Regions from separate parts of the Micrococcus endophyticus genome, predicted to be linked through region 1. Evidence: predicted binding sites of a transcription regulator. Region 1 holds the regulator's gene; the other holds the start of a gene.
What was found. Region 1 encodes LexA, which represses DNA repair genes until DNA is damaged. Its sites were predicted from a motif close to TCGAACANNTGTTCGA; they were not measured.
Positions count from the first base shown of each region.

Region 1 (6,561 bases):
GGACACGGTGGGCTTCGTGCGCAACCTGCCCACGCAGCTCGTCGAGGCGTTCCGCTCCACCCTCGAGGAGGTCGCGGACGCGGACGTCATCCTGCACGTGGTGGACGGCTCGCACCCGGACCCCGAGGGACAGATCTCGGCCGTGCGCTCCGTGTTCGCGGAGGTGGACGCCCACCGGATCCCCGAGATCATCGTGCTGAACAAGGCGGACGCGGCCGACCCGGCCGTCGTCGCCCGCATCCGCGCGAAGGAGCCCCACACCGTGGTGGTCTCCGCCCGCACGGGCGAGGGCATCGAGGAGCTGGAGCGGGCGATCGCCGCCACCATCCCGCGGCCGGACGTCCGCCTCGAGCTGCTCATCCCGTTCACCCGGGGCGAGCTCGTCTCCCGCCTCCACTCGGAGGACGCGGAGATCCTGGCCGAGGGCTACGAGGAGGGCGGCACGCGCCTGTCCGTGCTCGTGCGCCAGGACCTGGCCCCGGAGTACGAGGACTACGTCGTGGACCCGGCGGCCTCGTGAGCGGCACGGGGACGGAGGGGACGACGGCGGCCGGCGAGGGCGCGCAGCCGCGCACGGACCACGAGCGCGAGGCCCTGCGCCTGCTGGACGCCGCCGTCGAGGCGACCGGCGGCCAGCAGCGCGCCGGCCAGCGCGAGATGGTCCTGCAGGTGGCGCGCGCCCTCGAGTCGCGCCGCCACCTGCTGGTGCAGGCCGGCACGGGCACCGGCAAGTCCCTCGCCTACCTCATCCCCGCCCTGCAGCACGCGATGACGCAGGAGGACCCCGTCGTCGTCGCCACCGCCACGCTCGCGCTGCAGGCGCAGATCATGAAGCGGGACGCCCCCCGCCTGGTCGAGGCGCTCAAGGACGAGCTGCCGCGCGAGCCGGTCGTGGCCCTGGTGAAGGGCCGCTCCAACTACCTGTGCCGGCACAAGGTGGACGGCGGCTACCCGGGGGACGAGGGCGAGGAGGCCCTGTTCACCGTGGCGGACGACGGCGGCCTGCTCGGCTCCGCCGCCGACGGCACGGGCGGTCCGAGCTCGCTGCTGGGCAAGGAGGTCATGTACCTGCGCGCCTGGGCGGACCAGACCGAGACCGGGGACCGCGACGACCTGGACGTGCCCGTGACGGACCGGGCCTGGCGCCAGGTGTCCGTCTCGGCGATCGACTGCCTCGGCGCCTCCCGCTGCCCGATGGCCGAGGAGTGCTTCTCGGAGCGGGCCCGCGCGGACGCCGCGGACGCGGACGTGGTGGTCACCAACCACGCGATGCTCGCGATCAGCGCGTTCGAGGGGCTGGCCGTGCTGCCGGCCTACTCCGCGGTGGTGGTGGACGAGGCCCACGAGCTGCAGGACCGGGTCACCGGCGCCGTCACCGGGCAGCTGTCCGGCTCGATCGTGCACGGGGCCGCCACCTCGCTGCGCAAGCACACCACCGTGGCCGTCGAGGACCTGATGGAGGCCGGGGCGGGCCTGGACCGGGCGTTCACGGACGCGCCCTCGGGCCTGCTGGCCGCCGGGCCGGACGAGGTGCAGGAGCAGGCGCTCAACGCCGTCCTCTCCGCGGCCCGCCAGTGCCTCTCGGACCTGGGCCAGGACAAGGACAAGGAAGCCGACGCGGACGGCGGACGCCAGATGGCGCGCTCGCGGGTGCTCGAGGTGCTCGAGGTGGTGGAGCGCATGCTCGCCGCCCGCCCCGAGGCGGACTTCCCGGAGGTGCTGTGGGCCACCCGCCCCGGCCGCTTCGAGCCCGGGGTCGGGTGGCAGCCCGGTGACGAGTCGGACCCGCCGCAGCTCTTCGTGGCCCCCATCTCCGTGGCCGGCAAGCTGCGCGAGGGCCTGTTCGGCAAGGCGACCACCGTGCTCACCTCGGCCACCCTGACGGTGGGCGCGGGGGAGCGGCGCTTCGACTCGGTGGCCGGCGACGTCGGCCTCGCCGGTGCGGACGCGCCCCGCTTCGAAGCGCTCGACGTCGGCAGCCCCTTCGACTACCCGCGCCAGGGCGTGCTCTACGTGGCCCGGCATCTGCCCCGCCCCGGGCGCACGGCCTCGCCGGAGTCCCTGGACGAGCTCGAGGCGCTGCTGCGCGCCTCCGGCGGCGGGGCCCTGGGCCTGTTCTCCTCGCGCCGGGCCGCCGAGGACGCGGCCGCCGAGATGCGCCGTCGGCTCGGTCCCAAGGCCACCGTGCTGTGCCAGGGCGACGCCACCCTCTCGGCCCTCGTGCGCCAGTTCGCCGAGGAGCCGGACACGTCCCTGTTCGGGACCATGAGCCTGTGGCAGGGCGTGGACGTGCCCGGGAACTCGCTCCGGCTCGTGGTGATCGACCGCATCCCGTTCCCGCGGCCGGACGACCCGCTCTCCCAGGCGCGCACCCGGGACGTGGCACGCCACGGGGGCAACGGGTTCATGCGGATCTCGGCCACGCACGCGGCCGTGCGAATGGCCCAGGGCGCCGGGCGCCTGGTGCGCTCGGTCCACGATCGCGGCGTGGTCGCGGTGCTGGACTCGCGCCTGGCCACGGAGCGCTACGGCGGCTACATCACGAGCGCCCTGCCGGACTTCTGGCGCACCACGGACCGAGGGGTGGTCCTGGGCGTCCTCGGCCGGCTGGCCGAGACGGAGTCCTGACCGCACCCGGACGACGACGGCTCCGGTCTGCGGCCAGGGTCGGCCGCGGACCGGAGCCGCGTGCGGGGGAGGGCCCGCCCGTCAGAGGGCGCGCAGGACCGTCACCACGCGGCCCATCACGGTGGCGTGGTCGCCGAGGATGGGCTCGTAGGCGGTGTTCTGCGGCAGCAGCCACGTGTGCCCGTCGCGGCGGCGGAAGGTCTTGACCGTGGCCTCGTCGTCGAGCAGCGCGGCCACGATGTCCCCGTTCTCCGCGGTCTCCTGGCGACGCACCACCACCCAATCGCCGTCGCAGATGGCGGCGTCCACCATGGAGTCGCCGGTCACGCGCAGCATGAACAGCTCGCCCTCGCCGGTCAGGCGCCGGGGGACCGCCATGACGTCCTCCACCTGCTGCTCGGCGAGCACGGGCCCGCCGGCCGCGATGCGGCCGACCCACGGGACGGGCACGGTGTCCGCGTCCTCCGCCCCCGTGTGCCAGGCCGGGATGGCCGGCAGTCCCGACGGCGCGGCGGCGGCGGGCGGTGCGGCCTCGCCCAGCGGCGTGCCGTCCACGTCCAGCAGCACCTCGAGGGCGCGCGGGCGCCCCGGGTCGCGGCGGATGTAGCCGTGCTGTTCGAGGCGGCCCAGCTGGTGGGTGACGGAGGAGAGGGAGGCCAGGCCGGCGGCGTCGCCGATCTCGCGCATGGACGGCGGGTAGCCGTGCTCGGCGATCGCGTCCCGGATGGTCTGCACGATCCGGCGCTGGCGGTCGGTGAGCGGCGCGGGCGACGCCGGCTGCTCGTCGGTGGTGGCCATGGCTGGCGTCCGTTTCTCCCGGGGGTCGATGGTGGCCGGCCTCGTGCTCCGGCGTCCGGCGGCCGGCCGTCCGCTTACCGTGTCCGCCCCCGATGGTTGCCTGTCCTTGATGGCGGGCTCACGAGGCGGCGCCGGCGCGTCCGTGCGTCGCCTCGAGCCTAGAGGAGAGCCCCGTCGCATTCAAAGATATGTTCGATCCGGGCGTGGCGTGTCTCGAACGCGTGTGCTAGAAATGGGTTCGAACGGAATCGAACAGATGTTCGATCACGCCACGGGGCGCAAGCCCTCAGAGGAGGACACCATGACGCTCATGACCGCACAGTTCGCCGGTTCGCCCGCGGCCGCGCGGCGGCGTCCGGCCGCCATCCGCCTGACCCGCCGCGGCCGGCTGCTGCTGCGCGGGATCCCCGTGATGGCCGCCGCCGCGGCGGCCACCCTGGCCGTGGCCTTCCTGCTGGGCGTGCTGCTGTCCCCGGCCGCCGTCTCCGCGGACACCGCGGCGCCGGCCACGCAGACCGTCACCGTGATGCCCGGGGACAGCCTCTGGACCATCGCCACCACAATCGCGCCCGAGGAGGACGTGTACGAGGTGATCGCGGCCATCGACGAGCTCAACGGCCTGGAGGGCCGCGCCCCGGCCCTCGGCGAGGAGCTCTTCATCCCGGCCACGCGGTGACGCACGGCGGGGCCGGCCTCGGCCCCTTCCTAGACTGGCGGGCATGACCGACCTCAGCTCCCTGCCCCTGCGCGAGAACCTCCGCGGCCTGAGCCCCTACGGCGCCCCCCAGCTGGACGTGCCGCACATGCTCAACACCAACGAGAACACGCATCCGGTGCCGCAGGAGGTCGCCACGGCCATCGCCGAGCGGGTGGCCGCCGTGGCCGGCGGGCTCAACCGGTACCCGGACCGGGAGTTCACGGCGCTGCGCCGCGCCCTGGCCCGCTACCTCGGCCACGGACTCACCGAGGGCCACGTGTGGGCCGCGAACGGGTCGAACGAGATCCTCCAGCAGATCCTCCAGGCGTTCGGCGGGCCCGGGCGCACGCTGCTGAGCTTTCTGCCCTCCTACTCCATGTACCCGCTGCTGGCCGGCGGCACGGACACCGCGTTCGTCGACGGCGGGCGCGCCGCCGACCATACCCTCAGCGCCGAGCGCGCCGCCGCCATGGTCCGCGAGCACCGCCCGCACGTGGTGTTCCTCGCCTCGCCGAACAACCCCACGGGCACCGCCCTGGACCTGGCCACCATCGAGGCCGTCTACGCGGCCCAGGCCGAGAACGAGGCCGCCGGCGGACCCGGGGCCATGATCGTGGTGGACGAGGCCTACGCCGAGTTCGCCCTCGCCGGCACCCGCTCCGCGCTCACCCTGCTGCCTGGCCGCGAGCGGCTGATCGTCACCCGCACCATGTCCAAGGCGTTCGCGCTCGCCGGCGCGCGCGTGGGCTACCTCGCCGCCGATCCCGCCGTCGCGGACGCGCTGCGCCTCGTGCGCCTGCCCTACCACCTCTCCGCCGTCACCCAGGCCACCGCGGAGGCGGCCCTGGACCACGTGGACGCCCTGCTGGAGACCGTGGAGGACATCAAGGGCCAGCGCGATCGGATCGTGGCGACCCTGCGCGAGCTGGGGCTGGAGCCCTCCGTCTCGGACTCGAACTTCGTGTTCTTCGGCCACCTGGAGGATGCGGCGGACGTGTGGCGCCGCCTGCTCGAGCTCGGCGTGCTCGTGCGGGACGTGGGCATCCCGCACCACCTGCGCGTCACGGCCGGCACCGAGGAGGAGACCACCGCCTTCCTCGAGGCGCTCGAGGCCGTCCTGGCCGAGATCGGGCACCGCCGCTGACCCCGGGCCGGGCGTCACCCGTGCTCGGGCGTCCGCCCGCCTCCCTAGGATGGAGGCAGAGCGCGCGGCGCCCCCGGCCCCGGCCGTCGTCGTCCGCCCGCACCCCACCCACCCGCCCGCACCGCCGCCCGCCGGTGCGCCCCAGCCCCGAGGAGGCCCCGTGGCAGCCGAGCTGATCTCCGGACGGCGTGCGCGCATGACGCGCACCACCAGCGAGTCGGACGTGCACGTCGAGATGGACCTGGACGGCACCGGCCGCGCCGAGATCTCCACCTCCGTGCCGTTCTACGACCACATGCTCACGGCCCTGGCCCGGCACTCGCAGATCGACCTCACCGTGCGCGCCACGGGGGACACCCACATCGACGTCCACCACACCGTGGAGGACGTGGCCATCACCCTCGGCGAGGTGCTCAAGACCGCCCTCGGGGACAAGTCCGGCATCCGCCGCTTCGGCGAGGCCTCCGTCCCGCTGGACGAGGCGCTCGCCCGCGCCGTCGTGGACGTCTCCGGGCGCCCCTACCTCGTCCACGAGGGCGAGCCCGAGGGCCAGCAGTACCACCTGATCGGCGGCCACTTCACCGGGTCCATGACCCGCCACGTGTTCGAGTCGATCACCTACCACGCGGCCATCTGCCTGCACATGGACGTGGTGCGCGGCCGCGACCCGCACCACATCGTCGAGGCGCAGTTCAAGGCCTTCGCCCGCGCCCTGCGCGCCGCCGTGGAGGACGACCCCCGCATGAGCGGCGTGCCCTCCACCAAGGGCGCCCTCTGATGGCCCGCCCCACCTCCGTCCCCGGCGTGCGCCCGAGCGTGGCGGTGCTGGACTACGGCTCCGGCAACGTCCACTCGGCGGTGCGCGCCCTGGAGCGCGCCGGCGCGGCCGTCGAGCTCACCCGCGACCCGGAGGCCGTGCAGTCCGCGGACGGCCTGCTGGTGCCCGGCGTCGGCGCGTTCGCCTCCGTGATGCGCGCCCTCACCGAGGTCGGCGGCACCCGCTGGATCGGGCGCCGCGTGGCCGGCGGCCGCCCGGTGCTCGGCATCTGCGTGGGCCACCAGATCCTGTTCGACGCCGGCGTGGAGCACGGCGAGCGGGCCGAGGGCATGGGGGAGTGGCCCGGCGTCGTCGAGGCCCTGCCCGCCGAGGTCCTGCCGCACATGGGGTGGAACACCGTCCGCCCGCCCGAGGGCAGCGCCCTCTTCTCCGGCATCGAGGACGAGCGGTTCTACTTCGTGCACTCCTACGGCGTGCTGCGCTGGGAGTTCGACCAGACCATCTCCGCGATGCGCC
Region 1 covers NZ_JACHMW010000001.1:1,252,769-1,259,329, reverse strand. Annotated here, with positions in the region: gene hflX (GTPase HflX) at 1-520, shown strand, start outside; gene HDA33_RS05730 (ATP-dependent DNA helicase) at 517-2,628, shown strand; gene lexA (transcriptional repressor LexA) at 2,710-3,426, opposite strand; gene HDA33_RS05720 (peptidoglycan-binding protein LysM) at 3,728-4,102, shown strand; gene HDA33_RS05715 (histidinol-phosphate transaminase) at 4,146-5,267, shown strand; gene hisB (imidazoleglycerol-phosphate dehydratase HisB) at 5,464-6,045, shown strand; gene hisH (imidazole glycerol phosphate synthase subunit HisH) at 6,045-6,561, shown strand, end outside.

Region 2 (6,561 bases), 350 kb from region 1:
GGGCCAAGGAGCTGGCCGTGGGCTCGCGTGCGTTCAACGCCCGCTCCGAGACCGTGGCCTCCAAGCCCACCTTCCGGGCCGCCGTGCGCGCGCGGCGGTGCGCCGTGCCGGTCGAGGGCTACTACGAGTGGAAGGCCCCCGCTCCGGGGGCGAAGGGCCCGGACGGGAAGGCCGCGAAGAAGCAGCCGCACTATGTGCACCCGGCCGGCGCCGGCGACGGCGAGGGGCCGGTCATCTGGTTCGCGGGGCTCTACGAGTGGTGGCAGGACCCCGAGGCCGAGGCGGCCGGGCGCGACCCGTGGGTGCTCTCGACGACGATCCTCACCATGGCCGCTCCGGACGCGGACGACGAGGACGAGGTCCTGGGGTCGCTCGGCGACCTGCACGACCGCCTCCCGGTGCCCCTGGACGCGGAGACCATGGACGCCTGGCTGACCCCGGGGCGGCTCGGCTCGGCCGAGGAGGCCGACGCGCTCGTGGGGCGGGTGTGCGCCGGAGCCTACGACGTCGCGGCGGGCTGGGTGCTGCGGCCCGTGGGCACGGCCGTGGGGAACGTCCGCAACGACGGCCCCGAGCTGATCCAGGCGGAGAAGCCCGCGCAGGGCACCCTGCTCTGAGGCCGAGGCGGCGGGGACTCGGGACGGGGGCTCGGGTCGGGGCGGAGGCTCTGGGCGAGGCGGGGGCTCTGGGCGAGGCGGGGGCTCTGGGCGAGGCGGGGGCTCTGGGCGAGGCGCTGCTCGAGCGGCTGCGGTCGGCCTCGGCGCTGTTCGCCGAGCGGGCCGGCCGGCTGGGCGGCGGGCTCGCCGTCGAGGAGCTCGAGGTGGCGGGCATGGAGGTGCCGGCCACCTCGCTCGTGGCCCTGCGGATCGCGGAGGTGGTGGTGCACCACGGCGACCTGGACACCGCGTGGACCGTGGAGGAGGCCGACCCGGGCTCCCTGCTCAACGCCGTGGAGGCGGCGGTGCGCGCCCTGCGGGTGCGGCAGGCGCCGGGCATGACCCTCGTGACCGAGGAGGGGGACGAGTGGACGATCGGCGACGGCGCCCTGCGCGTCGAGGCCGAGCGCGAGGGCCTGCTGGCCTGGCTCGCCCGCGGGGACGGCTCCGAGGTGGAGGCCGACGGGCCGCTGCCGACGCTGCCCGCGTGGTGAGCCGTCCCGCGTGGTGAGCCGTCCCGTGCGGTGACCCGTCCCGGGCGGGGGACGACGCCGGACCCGCCGCACCCCGCGCCGCTTAACGTGTCCGCCCGGGGCCCTAGCGTCACACCCGTCGCATTCGAACACATGTTCGAGTACGATCGGGGGTGCGGCCCCACCTTCCCACTTCTTCCCCGCGTCCGGTTCGCCGGGCGGGCCGCACTCCCGTCGCCCGACGGCGTCCGCCGTCGGCTCGGTCAGCAGTGCAGAGGGAGAGAAGCAGCATGGGAGTCCTCACACAGTCGGTGGCGGTGGAGCGCGCGGCGGACGGCACCCCGCAGGGACTGCGGTGGAACGGGCGGGACTACGTCCTCGCCGAGCCGCCCGTGCGCTGGTTCGAGCGCCGCCGCTGGTGGGCCGAGGAGGTCCGGGCGGAGAAGGGCCGCGGGGCCGGCCTCGTGGACCACGAGATCTGGCGGCTGCAGGTGCGCCTGGCCCGCGCCGGGTCGGCGCCGGTGCAGACCGTCGACGTCGCCCACCACCTGGACTCCGGGCGCTGGCGGCTCGTCCGCGTCCACGAGCAGGCCCGGGACCTGAGGCGGTCCGCGTGAGCCCGGTCCCCGAGGCCGCGGCCGGCCGCACCGCCGCCCCGTTCGCCCATCTGCACGTGGCCTCCGCCTTCAGCGCCCACTACGGGGTCAGCTGGCCCGAGGACCTCGTGGCCGCCGCCGCGGCCGCGGACATGGACGTCCTGGCCTGCACCGACCGGGACGGGCTCTACGGCATGGCCAAGCACGTGGGCGCCTGCCTGCGCCACGGCATCGCCCCGGTGGTGGGCGTGGACCTGGCCGTGCGCTGGAGCGCGGAGGAGGACGCCGGGCGCGTGGTAGTCCTCGCCCGCGGCGGCTGCCACGGCTCCGGCTACCGCGCCCTGTGCCAGGTCGTCTCCGCGGCGCACGCCCGCACCTCCGGGGGCGCGGCGGGCGGCAGCCCGTGGGCCTCCGTCGCCGAGCTCGCCGCCGCCGCGGCCGGCCGGGTCCCCACCGCCGCCAACCGGGACAACCCGCCCACCCCCGAGCTGTTCGTCCTCGTCGGCCCGGACGCGGACGTCGGCCGCCACCTGGCCCGCCGCCGCTCCGCCGCCGGCCTCGCCGCCCTGCGCCGCTGGAAGGCGGCCCTGCCCGCCGGCAGCCTCCACGCGGACGTCGTCACCCACCTCTCCGCCCCCGGCCGGCGCCTCGACGCCGGCCACGCGGTGAAGGCACTGCGCACCGCCCGCCGGGCCGGCGTGCCCGCGGTCCTCACCAACGCCGTGCGCTACGCGGGCCCGGACGGGGCCGCCACCGCCGACGTCCTCGACGCCGTGCGCGCCCTCAGCTCCCTCGACGCCGTCCACGACCTCCAGCCCAACGGCCAGGGCTGGCTCAAGCCCACCGCCGCCATGCACCGGGTCGCCCACGAGGTGGCGAGCGCCGCGGACGAGCGCGCCGCCCCGCTGCTGGAGGCCACCCGCCGCCTCGCCGAGGCCTGCGTCCTCGACCCCGAGGCCGACCTCGGCTGGGGCGTGCCCCGCGTGCCCGAGGCCGCCGTCATCGGCATCGAGGGGCCGCCGGAGCGCGTGCTGCGCGAGCGCACCTACGCCGGCCTCGCCGCCCGCTACCCCCGCCTCCACGCCGGGGGCCGCCTCACCTCCGCCGCCGAGGCCCGCGACCTCGAGGCCCGGGCCGAGCACGAGCTGGGCATCATCACGCGCCTGGGCTTCTCCTCCTACTTCCTCACCGTCGCCGCCGTCGTGGACCTCATCGAGGGCATGGGCGTGCGCGTGGCCGCCCGCGGCTCCGGCGCGTCCTCCCTCGTCAACCACGCGCTGCGCATCTCGAACGTGGATCCCGTGGCCAACGGCCTGATCATGGAGCGCTTCCTCTCCGACGCCCGCTCCACCCTCCCGGACATCGACATCGACGTGGAGTCCGCCCGCCGCCACGAGATCTACCGGGCCGTCTTCGAGCGCTTCGGCGCCGAGCGCACCACCCTGATGAGCATGCAGAACGCCTACCGGGCCCGCGGCGCCGTCCGGGACGCCGGCCTGGCCCTCGGCATGCCCGAGCCCGAGGTGGACGGCATCGCCAAGCAGCTCTGGCGCTTCTCCGCCTCCAGCTTCCGGGAGGCGCTCGAGCGCATGCCCGAGCTCGGCGGACTCTCCCGCCGCATCGAGTCCGGCCGCGCCGAGGGCAGCCGTCAGCTGGACCTGCTCGTGGACCTCACCGAGCGCCTCGACCGGCTGCCCCGCCACATCTCCATGCACCCCTGCGGCGTGATCCTGGGGGACGCCGCCCTGCTGCACCGCACCCCCGTCCAGCCCTCCGGGATGGGCCTGCCCATGAGCCAGTTCGACAAGCACGACATGGACCCCATGGGCTTCCTCAAGCTCGACATCCTCGGCGTGCGCATGCAGTCCGCCATCGCGTACACGCTCGCCGAGGTGGAGCGGACCACGGGGGAGCGGGTGGACCTCGAGCAGGTGCCCCTCGACGACCCGGCCACCTACGCGATGATCCGCACCACCCACACCCTCGGCTGCTTCCAGATCGAGTCCCCCGGCCAGCGCGAGCTCGTGGGCAAGCTCGCCCCCCGCGAGTTCAACGACCTCACGGTGGACATCTCCCTGTTCCGGCCCGGCCCCATGCAGTCGGACATGGTCCGGCCCTTCCTCGAGCAGCGGCACGGCTGGGCCCCCGCCCGCTACCCGCACCCGGACCTGCGCCCCGTCCTCGCCGAGACCCACGGGGTCACGGTCTTCCACGAGCAGGTGCTGCGGACCATGGACGTGATGACCGGCTGCGGGCTGGCCCGCGCCGACGAGCACCGCCGCCTCCTCGGCGGCCCGCAGGAGCACCGCGTGGAGGAGGCCTTCCGCGCCGGCGCCCTCGCCCGGGGCTACTCCCTGGACGTCATCGACGAGGTCTGGGCCACGCTGGCCGCCTTCGGCTCCTTCGGGTTCTGCAAGGCCCACGGCGCGGCCTTCGCCGTGCCCACCTACCATTCGGCCTGGCTCAAGACGCACCACCCCGAGGCGTTCATGGCCGCGATCCTGGAGCACGACCCCGGCATGTACCCGGCCCGCCTCATGGTCGCCGAGGCCCGCCGCATGGGCATCCCCGTGCTGCCCGTGGACGTCAACGCCTCCTCCCGCCACGTCCGGGTCGAGTGGGTGCCCTGGCACCCCGAGCTGGACGGGCCCCCGGCCGAGGACGCCGGGGCGGGCGGCGGCGAGCCGGGCGACGTCGTCGCGCGGCCTCACACCGAGGGCGGCCGCGAGGCGGACCTCGCCGAGGGAGGCGCCGAGGGTGCCGGCCGCGGCCCGGGCCGCTGGGGCATCCGCCTGCCCCTGACCGGCCTCTCCGGGCTGAGCGAGGCCGAGACCGAGCGCCTCGACGCCGGCCGTCCCTACCGCTCCCTCGCCGACGTCCGGGACCGCGCCCGCCCCACGGCCCGCAACCTCGAACGCCTCGCCCAGCTCGGCGCCCTGGACTGCCTGCTGCCCGCGGGGGGCGCCTCGCGCACGGACCTGGTCCACCACCTCGAGCTCCAGCACTCCGCCACCCGCGGGTCCGGTCCCGGTCGTGCCGCCGCGCGCTCGCGGTCCGCCCGCCCCCGCCAGGTGGACGGCCAGCTCGCCCTGGACCTGCCGGACACCGAGCTGGCCGCCCTCACGCCGCTCTTCCCGGACCCGTCCGTCGCGGCCCGGGTCCGCACCGAGCTCGAGCTCACCGCCCTGGACGTCACGGCCCACCTGATGGACTCCCACGCGCCGTACCTGGACGCGCTCGGGGTCACCCGGGCGGCGGACCTGCTCGGGCTGCGCACGCAGTCCCGCGTGCTCGTGGCGGGGGTGCGCGTGGCCACCCAGACCCCGCCCATGCGCAGCGGCAAGCGCGTCGTCTTCCTCTCCGTGGACGACGGCACCGGCTGCGTGGACGCCTCCTTCTTCACGGAGGCCCAGCACGCCTCGCGGGAGATGCTCTTCTCCGCGCGGCTCCTGCTGATCGAGGGCACCGTCCGCCGCACCGGGCCGCGGGCCGTCTCGGTGCAGGCCGTGCGCGCCTGGGACCTGCACCGGCCGGAGAGCCTGCCGGACCCCGACTACCTGGACGCCACGCGGCGGCAGTGGCGGGAGTGGCTCGCCGCGGACCGCCGTGCCGCCGCCGCCCGACGTCGCGGCCAGGAGGACGCCGGCGCCCCCCGCCTGCCGGACATCCCGCACCACGGCACCGGCGGCTGGCCGGTCAAGGTGGCCCCCGGCGGCGCGGGGATGCCGTCGCCCTCGTCCGACGCGCGAACCCTCCCCGGCCGAGGCGTCTCCGCCGGCGCCGGGCCCGGCGCGGCGGGGCAGGGCGCCGCGGCGCGCGTCGGGGCCGGCGGGGTGCCGGAGGACCGCCGCCCCATCCCCGTGCCCCACCCGGACACCTGGGAGCTGCTGCCCACCCCGGAGAGGTGAGGAGAGCCGGGCTGGGGGAGCGGGACTGGGGCGCAGGGGTGGGAACACCGGGGTGCCCGCCCGACCCCGGACCGGCGGTGGTCGAGAGCCGCCCCCTCGGAACTCCCGACGTCGGCCCACAGCCCCGGCGCACGGCTGCCGGGGACGCGCCCGCCGGCGGCGGTGGCAGCGGCCCCCACCCCGGGGCGCCGGACGCAGCACCGGGTCCACTGCGCCCCGGGACCGACGCCCGGGGAAGTCCACAGACCCGATTGAATCCCTCTTAACGTGTCCACCCCGTGCGATGGACTGGGATCACATCAAGACCAGAGGCCGCACCGGACGCAGGAGAGGGGGGAGCGCCATGATCGCCGAGGACGTGGACCGGGCACGCGAGGCGGTCGAGCACGCCCTCGCGGCGGTGGCGGCTCCGCGCTGGAAGGACGTCCCGGGCGGCGGCCTCCTCCCGGACCTGCTCGTGCAGGCGGAGACGCTGTCGCGCACGGTCGCGGCGCTCCAGACCGCGCTGGCCGGACACCTCGCGGAGGCGTACGAGCACGAGGCGGATCGCCAGGAGGTGCTGGGGATCCCGCCCGGCAAGGGCCCCCACCGGGACGCCGCGGACTGCCTGCGGGACACCGTGCGGATCGACCGGCGCACCGCCCAGCGGCGGCTCCGCCGAGCCGCGGCCACGCGCCCACGGCGGGACTTCGTCACCGCGCCCCTCGCCGATCCGGCGCTGCCGGAGGTCGCCGCGGTCCTGTCCGAGGGCGCCGCCGACGAGGCCGCCTGCGACGCCGTGATCGAGACCCTCACCCGGGCGCGGACCGACCTCGCGCTCGCGGCCGTCCCGCAGGACGAGGCCGACGCGCTGCTCGCCGCGGGGGAGTCGCTGCTGGCCGCGCAACTCCACCACGCGGACCCGGACGGGATGCGCCGGCTGTGCGCG
Region 2 covers NZ_JACHMW010000001.1:907,193-913,753, reverse strand. Annotated here, with positions in the region: gene HDA33_RS04105 (SOS response-associated peptidase) at 1-617, shown strand, start outside; gene HDA33_RS04100 (DinB family protein) at 821-1,150, shown strand; gene HDA33_RS04095 (DUF6504 family protein) at 1,420-1,746, shown strand; gene HDA33_RS04090 (DNA polymerase III subunit alpha) at 1,743-5,633, shown strand; gene HDA33_RS04085 (HNH endonuclease signature motif containing protein) at 5,977-6,561, shown strand, end outside.
Region 2: HDA33_RS04095 (DUF6504 family protein) is a predicted target of LexA. The motif match lies at 1,275-1,290, and genes of this name have one in related genera.